Linked DNA regions of Siphonobacter curvatus. The protein of the gene in region 1 binds, or shares a complex with, the protein of each later gene. Links are inferred from orthologs where the notes say so. Each region holds a gene or a part of one and is shown in the gene's direction. Other genes may lie near its edges.

Region 1 (6,257 bases):
TCGTAGGGGTCGAGTACTAACTCACTGCCCTTACAAATGGTCGTATCTTCTTTGCCCTGAAAAAATTCAAAAGCGGGGGGAAGGGTAGAAATTTTAATGGTTGTATCCGTTGAATACTCGGCTCCGGAAGCTAGTTTTCCCCGTACCGAAACCCGGTACGAGCCCTGCTGTAAATACAGGTGGGCGGGTTTGGCTTTCGTTGAACTCTTCGCCTGCGGATCAGAAGTATTGGGATCCTCAAAGGTCCACTGCCAGCTGGTAGCCGTCACGCCCGTTACTTCAAAGCGAGTGGAGTCCCCACCGCAGCCCTGTTCGGGCTCGCACTTGCGACCGGTTACCCGAATCGACGGCTTGACCGTCTGAGCCTGGGCGACCAGAAAGCAGGTAATCCATAGAAGCACCGTAAAATATATCTTTCGAATCATACCCGATGTGGCTTTATTTACGTTTTAAACGACGTAGATCGGGAAAGGTCTTTGCGGTGGCGGTAGCAAGAGACGAATCACGAGATGAGTACGTTGAAATTTTCGACGTTGGTTTCTTAACCTTCGATGAAGAAGACACGCTCGGTGAGAGGTTGGTTCGAACGGCTACTTTTTCGTGGATCAATTTCCTGGAAATTAACGGAAACTTCTACTACAAATTTTGTGAAGGTTTATGCAACTTGCCGAACTTTTGAAAATTTTTCGCTAGATCGGATTTTTTAGGAAGCCGATTTTCCCGCACGCCCCAACTTTCTACCGAACCTGAATGACCCCTTAATCTGATGAGTCTGGTTTTTGGTTGTACGCCATGATAAAACATCTCCTTATAGTCGCCGTTGTGCTCGTGAGTATACTGCAAACGCAGGCCCAGGATCCGCAGCTGTCGCAGTTCTACGCGGCTCCGCTGTACCTGAATCCGGCATTTGCGGGCTCGGCTCTGGCTCCGCGTGCTACCCTCAATTACCGTAATCAGTGGCCTGCCCTTAACGCCAACTACGTAACGACCATTGCCAGTGTGGATACGTATCTGGACAAGATCAATTCCGGCGTGGGTTTGATGGTCATGAACGACGCCCAGTTTAGCAACCTGCGTACCCTGGATGTAGGCTTACAATACGCGTACCAGGCTCGCTTGAGCGAATCTGTACGGTTACGGGCGGGGATTCAGGCTTCGTACGTAAACCGGAGCGTCAATTATTATAACCTGGTTTTCAACTACGACCTTAACGGTACGGGCGGCGTTACGCCCATCTATAATGACCCCGTAGCCGATACGGGTCCTCGCATCAACTACCTGGATTTTTCGGGTGGCTTACTAACTTATTCCGATCAGTTCTGGGCGGGTATATCGGTTCATCACCTCAATCGTCCGAATCAGTCGTTTTCGGCTACACCTGAGCGGTTACCCATGAAGATCAGTTTGCAGGGTGGCTTTAAAATTCCGCTAATGGGCTGGGAGCTGGGCAATGGCCTCGGAGCCGACATGGGACGCGAACGCAGTCTTTCCCCCGCCATTCTCTACAAAAAACAGGGCAAATTTGATCAGTTGGATTTAGGACTGTATATGACCTACGATCCGCTGACGCTGGGTGTTTGGTACCGGGGTATTCCCATCAAGCAGTACGATCGCGGCCTGAACAATCATGATGCCCTGGTTTTTCTGGTGGGCTACCGACAAGACAACTTTTCCATTGGATACAGTTACGACGCCACCATTTCCACCCTGAGTATGGCTTCGGGCGGAGCCCACGAATTATCCATTTCGTATACGCTCGACGCCCTATTCGACCCCAAGCCCTACCCGCGTAAACGCAAGCGAGAACTGGCCTGTCCTAAGTTTTAGTCCCTTTCTAAGTCCGTGTGTTTCAGCACCGATTGCCACCCCTTGTACGGGTGAGCGAAGGAAACCTTTTTACCTATGTTTGCTGTTAAAAGGGAGGGTATTTTCTAGGGGTTTATCTCCCAAAAAACGCCTTTATACCGTATCTCTGATTTTGCTCTCCTGGGAAACTTCCAATTGGAAGACTCTTTCCAGCGGGTTTTCTTCTATTTTTGTGTGGCTTCGGCCCAAACCTTTTAAAAAGATTTCGCAACAATGGCTCAACAGTATGATTTGATCGTAGTAGGAAGCGGCCCTGGCGGTTATCCTACTGCCATACGTGCTTCCCAACTGGGCATGAAAGTCGCAATTGTAGAGAAAGAAAGCCTCGGAGGGATCTGCCTCAACTGGGGTTGTATTCCGACAAAAGCTCTTTTAAAGTCTGCTCAGGTTTTTGAATATATTAAACACGCCAAAGATTACGGCATTACGATTCAGGACGGATCTTACAACGCTGATTTCAGTGCTGTCATTAGCCGTTCACGGGGTGTTGCCACTAGCATGAGCAAAGGCGTAGCTTTCCTGATGAAGAAGAATAAAATCGACGTCATCATGGGTTACGGCAAAGTAAAAGCCAACAAAACGGTTGAAGTAACCGCCGCTGACGGAACAAAAACGGACTACACGGCTACGAAAGGCGTTGTAATTGCTACGGGTGGTCGGGCTCGTGAGTTGCCCAACATCAAAATCGACGGCGAAAAGGTAATCGAATACCGCAAAGCCATGTCCCTCGAAAAGCAACCTAAATCAATGCTGGTCATTGGTTCAGGAGCCATCGGTGTGGAGTTCGCTTACGTATACGCCAGCATGGGTACGAAAGTAACCATCGTAGAGTTTCTGCCGAGCGTTGTTCCCGTTGAGGACGAAGACGTATCGAAAGAACTGGCCAAGCAATACAAAAAACTTGGTATCGACATCTATACCAACTCGGCCGTTGAATCAGTGGATACGAGCGGTGAAGGTTGCAAAGTGAAAGTAAAAACACCGGACGGAGAAAAATTCTTCGACGTTGACGTGGTACTTTCTGCAGCTGGTGTCGTAGCCAATATTGAAAACATTGGTCTGGAAGACGTAGGCATCGCTACGGATAAAGGTAAAATCACGGTTAATCAATGGTACGAAACCAACGTTCCTGGTTTCTTCGCGATTGGCGACTGTGTACCCGGTCAGGCTTTGGCTCACGTAGCTACTGCTGAAGGCATTATCTGTGCTGAGCACATTGCCGGTCACCATACCGAAGCGTTGGATTACGGTAACATTCCGGGCTGTACCTACTGCTCACCCGAGATTGCTTCTGTAGGTCTGACTGAAAAGAAAGCCCGTGAACTGGGTTATGATGTGAAAGTGGGTAAATTCCCCTTCGCAGCTTCTGGTAAGGCAACCGCAGCCGGTGCCCGTGATGGTTTCGTAAAAGTAATTTACGATGCCAAATACGGCGAGTGGCTAGGTGCTCACATGATCGGTACCAACGTTACGGAAATGATCGCTGAAGTAGTAGCGGCTCGTAAGCTCGAAACAACGGCTCACGAAATCCTGCGTACGGTTCACCCGCACCCGACGATGTCAGAAGCGGTGAAAGGTGCTACGGAAGCAGCTTACGGCGAAGCCATCGACTTATAAGATTGCTTTTGCATTCCATAAAAAACTCCCTTCCAAATCGCTTTGGAAGGGAGTTTTTTTATTTCAGGTTTGAAGTTGAAGGTTTGAGGCTAGGGGATAGGATCCTCGCATTGCAACCCATGGAATAATCAGTAAGCTAACCATTCATTGGCTGACAAATCCACCCCAGTAACTCCAAACTGAAAACTTTAAACTAACAACTGAAAACTCCTCTCTTTTTCCAGGGTTTTCCGGAACTTTCAACGTCTACAATTTGTGATAATCAGGTGCTTGTGGGGAAGGATCCACGGGTACAAACCGGAAGCTGGTATGTATTTATTAGCGTTTTCGAAAACTCTTCCGTACTAAGGAAAGTTGAATACTTGGTTTTTCTTTTGACGCGTGTGTACGTCTAATTCAAACCGTATTCAAAAGGGTCTACAAGCCTTTTTTCAGGAGAAACTATAACAAAATACCAACATCCTGCGGTAAAAGGATTAAAATTTTGTGGATAACCGATATTTTTGAAAGCCCATTTTAAGTGCTTTCTGCCGGAGGAGTAATTAGCAAGGATAAAACCTGGCACGAACTTCTTTACTTGATTGATTACAAACTTGTTAGCATAACGGAAAGGCTCCGATTCATTCCATTGAAAGTAACCGTATTTCCCTATGAATACCAGTAAAAAATCTGTAAATAATGACCCTGACGTCGTATTGATTGGTGCCGGGATTATGAGTGCCACCCTGGGGATGATGCTCAAAGAATTACAACCCGACCTGACGATTGAAATCTTTGAACGCCTGGATGTAGTGACTGCGGAGAGTTCCGATGCCTGGAACAACGCGGGTACGGGTCACTCGGCCTTCTGCGAATTGAACTATACCCCGCAAAAACCCGACGGTTCCGTTGAAATTAACAAAGCCATTAAGATTGCCGAGTCGTTTGAATTATCTCGCGAATTCTGGGCGTATTTAGTGGAAAAAAATATTGTTACTTCACCGCAGGACTTCATTGTCAATACACCGCACATGAGTTTTGTCTGGGGGAATGACAATGTGGATTACCTGAAGAAACGGTATCAGGCCCTGACGAAGAATCACCTCTTCAAGGGTATGCTATACTCCGAAGATCCTGCAGAGATCGGCGAGTGGGCTCCGCTTATCACTGAAGGGCGTGACCCGAATGAAAAAATCGCCGCTACCCGAATGGACATTGGTACCGATGTCAATTTTGGTGAACTTACCCGGCGTATCTTTAACTATTTGAAAGGTTTGCCTGGCATATCACTTTCACTCAATCATGAAGTTCGCGATATTGATCGCCAACGCGACGGTCGCTGGAAAGTGGAGGTAAAAAACCGGAAGAGTGGTAAAAAGCGTGACTTACTGACGCCTTTCGTATTCATTGGAGCGGGTGGCGGTTCGCTACACTTACTCGAAAAATCAGGAATCAAGGAAGGAAAAGGCTTCGGTGGATTCCCCGTAAGCGGTCAGTGGCTGGTTTGTACAGATCCGGCCATTATCGAACGTCACCAGGCTAAAGTATACGGCAAAGCAGCCGTTGGTTCGCCTCCGATGTCGGTGCCTCACCTGGATACGCGGGTGATTGATGGAAAGAAAGCATTGCTTTTCGGACCTTACGCTGGCTTCTCAACGAAGTTTTTGAAGAATGGTTCGTACCTTGATTTACCCAAATCAATCAAGCTGAACAACATTGGCCCCATGATGGCGGCAGGTATTCAGAATATTCCGCTGACCAAGTATCTGATCGATCAGGTGCGTCAGTCACCGGAAGATCGTCTGAACGCTCTTAAAGATTATATGCCCTCGGCCCGCCTGGAAGACTGGAAACTCGAAGTGGCTGGTCAACGGGTACAGGTGATTAAAAAAGACCCCAAAAAGGGCGGAATTCTGGAATTTGGTACGGAGGTCGTTAGTGCCGCTGACGGCTCTATTGCTGCCCTGTTAGGAGCTTCTCCGGGGGCTTCCACGTCCGTTGCTATCATGCTGGATTTACTCAAGCGTTGTTTCGCTGAAAAATCAAGCTCCGAAGCTTGGCAGTCAAAGCTACGCGAAATGATTCCTTCCTACGGAAAATCGCTAGCTAAAGATGCGGCTCTACTGGAAAAATCCCGCGATCGGACGGCTCGTGCTTTAGGGTTAAATGGGGTAGAAGTATAGAAAGACGTCTTTAACGCAGTACGTATACTAGGCTGTCAGCTTCTCGCTGACAGCTTTTTTATTGTGTCAAAGAAGAGGCATAAAAAACGAAAAGCCCGCTTGAAGCGGGCTTTTCGTAAAGTGGTACCGAAGGCGGGACTCGAACCCGCATGTCCGTAAAGACACACGCCCCTGAAACGTGCGTGTCTACCAATTCCACCACTTCGGTATCTTTGGCTTTGGGATTGCAAAAGTAGCATAAACAGGTGCCCTCGTCAAGATTTTGCTTGCTTTTTTTGAAAATTTATTTTTGATAATCGCCTTCAAACCTCTGTATAAGCTAGTTGTAATGTTTATTTTTGTTCGTCCATGGGAGCAAATCAGTGAACTTTCCTATCCGCAAGCACGGTTTTTGTCACAAGCCTACTCTCATTCCTTAACGATTGAACTGTATACCCACGATGAAATCCCCTTTATACCGCTACGCCTTGGTCGCAGTGGTGCTGGCTTGTCTCACCTCAACTCTTCTTCCCGATGAGCTTGGTAGCGTATTTAGCCGAATCAATAGTGAAGTTGACGAGCGTTCTCAGGCTTACGAGAAACTGGGTGAGGCTACTCGTTTAATCGGACATC
Region 2 (6,235 bases), on another replicon or contig:
ATAAAACGGAGATTTTAAACGATTAATTAAGATCATTGGATAAGTAATACGAAAATACGAGCCCTAAAAAGACTCGTATTTTTTATATACTTTTTAGATATACTTCGTTTTAATTCTAGTATGTTTGAGGAATTGCCTTTTCCACTAACATCAGTACTGTAACTACAACGTACACGTAACCTTATTCATCTACTCCTGAAATTATTCTGAATGTCAAAACTTCGCTTTGTCGACAAACGCCAGTCAACTTTCTTCGCTGATGCCCGTCAGCGAGTCGACGCTTACTTTGAAGAAAACAAAATTTCCAAGCACGCTAACCAGGCCATGTGGAATAAGACTGTCTTTTTTCTGGTCGTATTCTGGGTCCTTTACGGCTTAATCATTTCCAATCAGTTCAACGTTTGGGTAATGCTGGTTTTATCCATTGCCTTGGGTATGACCTGTGCGTTTATTGGGTTTAACATTTGCCACGATGCGGTACACGGCTCATTTACGGACAGTTCAAAACTCAATCGTACGCTGGGTTTGACGTTCAACCTCATTGGTGGTAATCCTTACGTCTGGAGTATCACCCACAACATTGTTCACCACACCTACACGAACATTCCCGGACACGACGAAGACCTGGAGATTGCTCCTGGCCTCGTACGTATCGACGAAGATGAGCCCGTCAATGCCGTTCATAAGTATCAGCACATCTATGCCTTCCTCCTGTATGGATTGGCTTCGCTAAGCTGGGTATTACGCAAAGACTATATCAAGTTCTTCAAACAAAATATTGGTAAGACGCCCAACCGTAGTCATCCCAAGAAAGAATATTTCAATTTATTCTTCTACAAGGCGGTTTATTACACACTATTCATTGTACTGCCCTTGTGCGTGTTGTCTATTACCTGGTGGCAATTCGTCATTGGTTTTCTGGTGATGCACTTCTTTGAAGGACTGGTACTGGGCTTAGTGTTTCAATTGGCTCACATCGTTGAATATACCGAATTCCCTGAACCTAACGGGGATGGTAACATTGAAGAATCCTGGGCCGTACACCAGATGCAAACGACGGCTAATTTTTCCTGTAATAGTTCGCTGGCGTATTTCTTGTGTGGTGGATTAAATTTCCAAATTGAACACCATTTGTTCCCCAAAATCTGTCACATACACTATCCCGAAATTTCCAAGATTGTGAAAGAGACAGCCGCGGACCACGGGATTCAGTATATTGAAAACAAAACCTTCTGGACCGCTCTGCAATCGCACTACCGAGTGCTGCGGAAATACGGCAAGGAGGATTACGCCGTACAACGGATGAAGATGGTTCCCGTTCAGGCCTAACGAAAAAAGAGAGAAATCAGCCCCTGACTTCTCTCTTTTTTTGCTTTCTTTGGGCATTCATAGCCGCTGGTAGTTCGCTGAAGAAGCTCAAAACGCTGAATCAAAAGATCGCTTTAAGCTCATAGATAATTTTGTTGCGGGGAACGTCCTGAGAATCAAGTATGTTGGAAAACTTAACGGATCTACGTGCCGAATTCTGAGAATCAGACGTATTTTTGACCCGCAATTCTGTTCCTAAACCCTTTCCGTTAGTTTACACATGGCAGAAGTAATTCGTATGCCCCTTTTGAGTGACACGATGACTGAAGGGGTCATCGCTGAGTGGCTCAAAAAAGTGGGCGATACCGTTAAATCCGGAGATATCCTGGCCGAAGTTGAAACCGATAAAGCCACGATGGAACTGGAAAACTACGCAGATGGTACTCTTTTATACGTAGCTGCCGACAAAGGGCAGGCTGTAGAAGTGAATGGAGTACTGGCTGTGGTAGGCAAACCCGGAGAAGATTATCAGTCTCTGCTCGATGGCGGCTCTGCCAATGGCTCCGCACCGGCTGAGGAAAAAACCGAAGCTCCAGCCGCTGAACCGGCTCCCGCTGCTCCGGCCGCTCCTGTAAAATCAGAAAGTAAAGCAGTGGATCTGTCGAGCATCAAAGCGACGGCTGTCCGCATGCCCTTACTGAGTGATACGATGACCGAAGGCGTGATTGCCAACTGGGTCAAAAATGTAGGAGATAAAATTAAGAATGGTGACATCCTGGCCGAAGTCGAAACCGACAAAGCCACGATGGAACTGGAAAACTACGAAGACGGTACGCTGTTGTACGTAGGCGTGGAAGCAGGTCAGGCAGCGAAGGTCAACCAGATCATTGCGATCGTAGGCGAAGAAGGAGCCAACTATCAGGCTATTCTCGACGCTGAAAATGGAACGGCTCCCGCAGCTGAAGAAACCAAAGCCGAAGCTCCGGCTGAGGGTTCAAAAGAGCAGGCAGTTGATGCAACGCAATCCAACGATGCTGAAGGCCGTATCAAAGCTTCTCCCTTAGCTAAATCCATTGCTAAAGACAAAGGCATCAACCTTTCTGATGTGACGGGCTCCGGTGAAAACGGACGTATCGTGAAGAAAGACCTCGATACCTTTACACCAGCGGCGAAAGAAGCCTCGGCTCCGGCCGCAGCAGCTCCGGCGGCGGCACCGGCCCAACCGGCCGCTCAGCCACAGAAGCCCGTAGCGGTTCCTGAGCCCGCGGGTGAATACGAAGACCTGCCCGTCTCGTCGATGCGTAAAACCATCGCCCGTCGTTTGTCTGAGTCGCTGTATACGGCTCCGCACTTCTATCTGACGATGGAAATTACGATGGACAAAGCCATCAAGTTGCGTTCACAGTTGAATGAAATATCGCCCGCGAAAATTTCATTTAATGACTTTACCATCAAAGCTGCGGCTCTGGCTCTGCGGGAACACCCCGCCGTGAATGCTTCCTGGTTGGGCGACAAAATCCGTCGGTACAAATACATCAACATTGGTGTAGCTGTAGCGGTGGAAGACGGTCTGGTGGTACCCGTAATCCGCAACTCCGATCAGAAAACACTTTCGACGATTTCTACCGAAGTGAAAGACTACGCCGGAAAAGCCAAGAACAAAAAACTTCAGCCGAAAGATATGGAAGGTTCTACCTTCAGTATCTCGAACCTGGGTATGTTCGGCGTCGAAGAATTCAATCCGATCATCAACTCTCCGGATTCCTGTATTCTGGCCGTAGGCGGAATCAAGAAAACCGTAGCGGTGAATGATGCCGGTGAGTTCTACGCTACTAACATCATGAAAGTAACGCTAGCCTGCGATCACCGATCGGTTGACGGAGCAACGGGAGCAGCCTTCCTGCAAACGTTCAAGCAACTCCTCGAAGATCCGATGCGTATGCTAGTATAGGATAGTTTTTGGTTGATTGTTGTTAGCCATACTGACTACAATTAACTAGAAATCATTTTGATACGGTTCGTTGATAGCGGGAGTGATAACCAACCACTACCAACTATCCACTTACAACTGTGAAGCGGCCCCGGATTTGGATTCGGGGCCGCTTTTTTAACCATGAATAACAATGAAAGAAGCAGAAATTCACTCGACAACCGTACTAGGAGTCGTACATAATGGCGAAGTGGTAGTAGGTGCCGATGGACAGGCTACCATGGGGAATACGGTAGCTAAAGCCAACGTTCGGAAAATCCGGAAATTATCGGGCGGAAAGATTGTTGCTGGATTCGCGGGTAGTACGGCCGATGCATTCACTCTAATTGAACGCTTTGAGGAAAAACTTAACGCCTACGGTCAGAATATGAAGCGGGCGGCCATTGAACTGGCGAAGGATTGGCGTACGGATCGCTACCTCCGAAAGCTGGAAGCCATGCTGATCGTTGCCAATTCCGAAGAGATTCTCATCATTTCCGGTACGGGTGACGTACTGGAACCCGAAAACGGTATTGCCGCCATTGGTTCCGGTTCTAACTTTGCTCAGGCCGCTGCCATTGCATTGAAAAAACACGCGACTAATTTATCGGCTGAAGAAATGGTACGCGAAAGTCTGCACATTGCCGCTGATATCTGTATTTACACGAACCATAACTTGGTGGTGGAAAAAGTAGGATAAACGTACCTGTAGAGTATATAGCTTTGAAAAATGCCAGCGGGAGCTGGCATTTTTCGTTTAGTTGCCTTGAAAAATTACCAGTTCATCCGAAAACATTCCAACGATTTTTTCAAAAAGAGGGTCTTGTACAAAATGAATAATTCATGAAAAAGATTGGAATAATAGTACTAACTGCGCTACTACTGGGCTGTGAAAAAGAGCAGGCGTACGACGCAAGAATCTACGGGAAATGGCGGATGTTTGAATACAGCTATTCACCGGGCGATCGCTTGTATACGGTGCCCGTAGCAGCCGATACGGCAGAGATCATTGAGTTTACTCGCAATGAGAACTTGCTGAACTTAGGAAATGTACCTTCCCAAAAATTTTCGATGGATGATTCCCATCTGACACTGACGGATAAGCAATCTTACAAACTTGCCTATAAACTCAGTCCGGATACGCTATGGATTATACCGCCCTGTGTGGAGGGTTGTCATTCGGCTTACGTACGCGTTCGATGAATTAACTAATCAGGAAGCTATGAAAACCTACGTACTCGTCATAACCCTGCTGATCCTGGCAACGGCCTGCCGGAAAGACCCGCTGGAAGGAATCGAACGAGCGACTGGAGAGGGCATCATCGGAAAGTGGTTGCTGGTCGAACGAGGAGATTGGAATAGAGAATTTTTCACCCACAAAATTCCACTGAGTCCTCCCCAAACCTTACGCTTTCAAAAGGATTCTACGGTAGTAGCTACAGGAGCTGAATTGATAAATTATGCGTCCGTTCGCAGCTATACTACCAACCGTGACTACCTCTACCTAGATCGATCGCCTGCCGATATAAGTGCACAATACCGCGGGAACCGACACGGCTATCGGGTGCAAAATGATACCTTACGGCTCGATCCACCGTGTCAGGAAGGTTGTTCGCTGTGGTTCATCCGGATCCAATAAAATAGGGGCTCTTAAGCCCCTATTTCATAATTAAGAAAGTCGGTCCTTGTAGCTTTCGTAGCCGTAGCTGCGAACAAGTTCAAAGGTGCCGTCCTCCTTCCAGATACCAATGCTGGGTAAATTCACGCCGTTGAAGGTCGTCGTTTTCACCATGGTGTAGTGAATCATATCGTCAAAAACGATCGTGTCTCCTTCCTGTAAATCCGCGTCGAAACTGTAATCGCCCATGTAATCACCGGCCAGACAGGTACTGCCACCCATGCGGTAGGTAGGTTTACCGGCCACGGGGTCTTGGTGAGCCCCAATGATCCGCGGTTTGTAGGGCATTTCCAGGGTGTCGGGCATATGAGCCGAAAAGGATGTATCCAACATGGCCACATTGATTCCCTGAGCATCCACTACATCGAGTACGGTTGAAACCAGTACACCCGTTTGCCAGCCCACGGCTGAACCCGGCTCCATGATAATCTTCAAGTGTGGAAACTTGGCCTTAAACGCTTTTAATACCGAAATCAAATGCTCTGGATCGTAATCGGCCCGCGTAATGAGATGGCCGCCGCCCATATTGAGCCATTTAACCTGCTGAAGTAAATCACCGAACCGTTGCTCGACGTGTACGAGCGTCCGCTCTAGCGTATGCGAATCGTTCTCGCAAAGGGTATGAAAGTGTAGCCCTTCAATTTCAGCGGGCAACTGATCCGGAAATACGGCACGAATCACGCCCAAACGCGAACCCGGCACGCAGGGATTGTACAAATCTGTGGTGACTTCCGAGTACTGCGGATTGATACGAATGCCTACCGATACGCCAGCCGTCGCCGCCTGTTTTCCAAATTTTTCGAATTGACGCCAGGAATTAAAGGTCAGATGCGTAGACCGTTCGATCAGTTCCTCAATCTCATCTTCCCGAATGGCGGGTACGTAGGAGTGAGCCTTCGTTCCCCATTCCTCGTTGATAAGCCGGGCTTCGTTGACGCTACTAGCCGTGGCTCCGGCCAGGTAATTCCGAAGCATCGGGAACGTACTAAACATCGAAAAGCCTTTCAGGGCACAAATGATTTCTACCCCGGCCTGCTGCTGCACGTAGCGAAGCAACTCCAGGTTACGCTTTAATTTAGCTTCTTCCAGTACAAAACAGGGAGAAGGGATCAGATCGTAGTTCATACCGCAAAAATAGAGGAGGCGTTGGGTAATCAGGCCGCCACCATGCCATCATAGTATTAAGTTTTTATAAAACTCTATAAAAAAGAACGCCTGAAGAAAGTTCTCCAGGCGTCGACTTAAAAGTATTGGGTCGTTTTAAACTAAACGTAACGTTC

Evidence for each region.
Region 2: the proteins of lpdA (region 1) and C5O19_RS07785 are in contact, whole or in part, in a crystal structure (PDB 1EBD), measured with the Geobacillus stearothermophilus proteins. The link is inferred for Siphonobacter curvatus from one-to-one orthologs. Residues at the interface, in WP_049624544.1 of Geobacillus stearothermophilus: Pro340, Ser341, Asp344, Tyr345, Arg403, Asp406, Val408, Glu431, Ala432, Gly433, Asp438; in WP_033016211.1 of Geobacillus stearothermophilus: Ile130, Ala131, Met132, Pro133, Arg136, Arg140, Glu141, Asn155, Arg157.

The regions. Positions count from the first base shown.
Region 1 is NZ_PTRA01000008.1:106,030-112,286, reverse strand. What follows is about bases 1,321-4,281. They hold lpdA (dihydrolipoyl dehydrogenase), read left to right. Parts: upstream 1,321-2,079; coding sequence 2,080-3,483; downstream 3,484-4,281. Other genes in these bases: C5O19_RS24080 (malate:quinone oxidoreductase), read left to right, coding at 4,134-4,281; C5O19_RS24090 (PorP/SprF family type IX secretion system membrane protein), read left to right, coding at 1,321-1,827. Also shown: C5O19_RS24100 (PKD domain-containing protein), read right to left, coding at 1-425; more of C5O19_RS24090, read left to right, coding at 793-1,320; more of C5O19_RS24080, read left to right, coding at 4,282-5,645; C5O19_RS24070 (M20/M25/M40 family metallo-hydrolase), read left to right, coding at 6,086-6,257. UniProt on the Escherichia coli protein: Lipoamide dehydrogenase is a component of the glycine cleavage system as well as of the alpha-ketoacid dehydrogenase complexes.
Region 2 is NZ_PTRA01000001.1:1,890,614-1,896,848, forward strand. What follows is about bases 985-3,923. They hold C5O19_RS07785 (pyruvate dehydrogenase complex dihydrolipoamide acetyltransferase), read left to right. Parts: upstream 985-1,588; coding sequence 1,589-3,259; downstream 3,260-3,923. Other genes in these bases: C5O19_RS07780 (fatty acid desaturase family protein), read left to right, coding at 985-1,329; hslV (ATP-dependent protease subunit HslV), read left to right, coding at 3,432-3,923. Outside these bases: more of C5O19_RS07780, read left to right, coding at 211-984; more of hslV, read left to right, coding at 3,924-3,977; C5O19_RS07795 (hypothetical protein), read left to right, coding at 4,121-4,480; C5O19_RS07800 (hypothetical protein), read left to right, coding at 4,500-4,916; nspC (carboxynorspermidine decarboxylase), read right to left, coding at 4,947-6,080; rfaD (ADP-glyceromanno-heptose 6-epimerase), read right to left, coding at 6,221-6,235.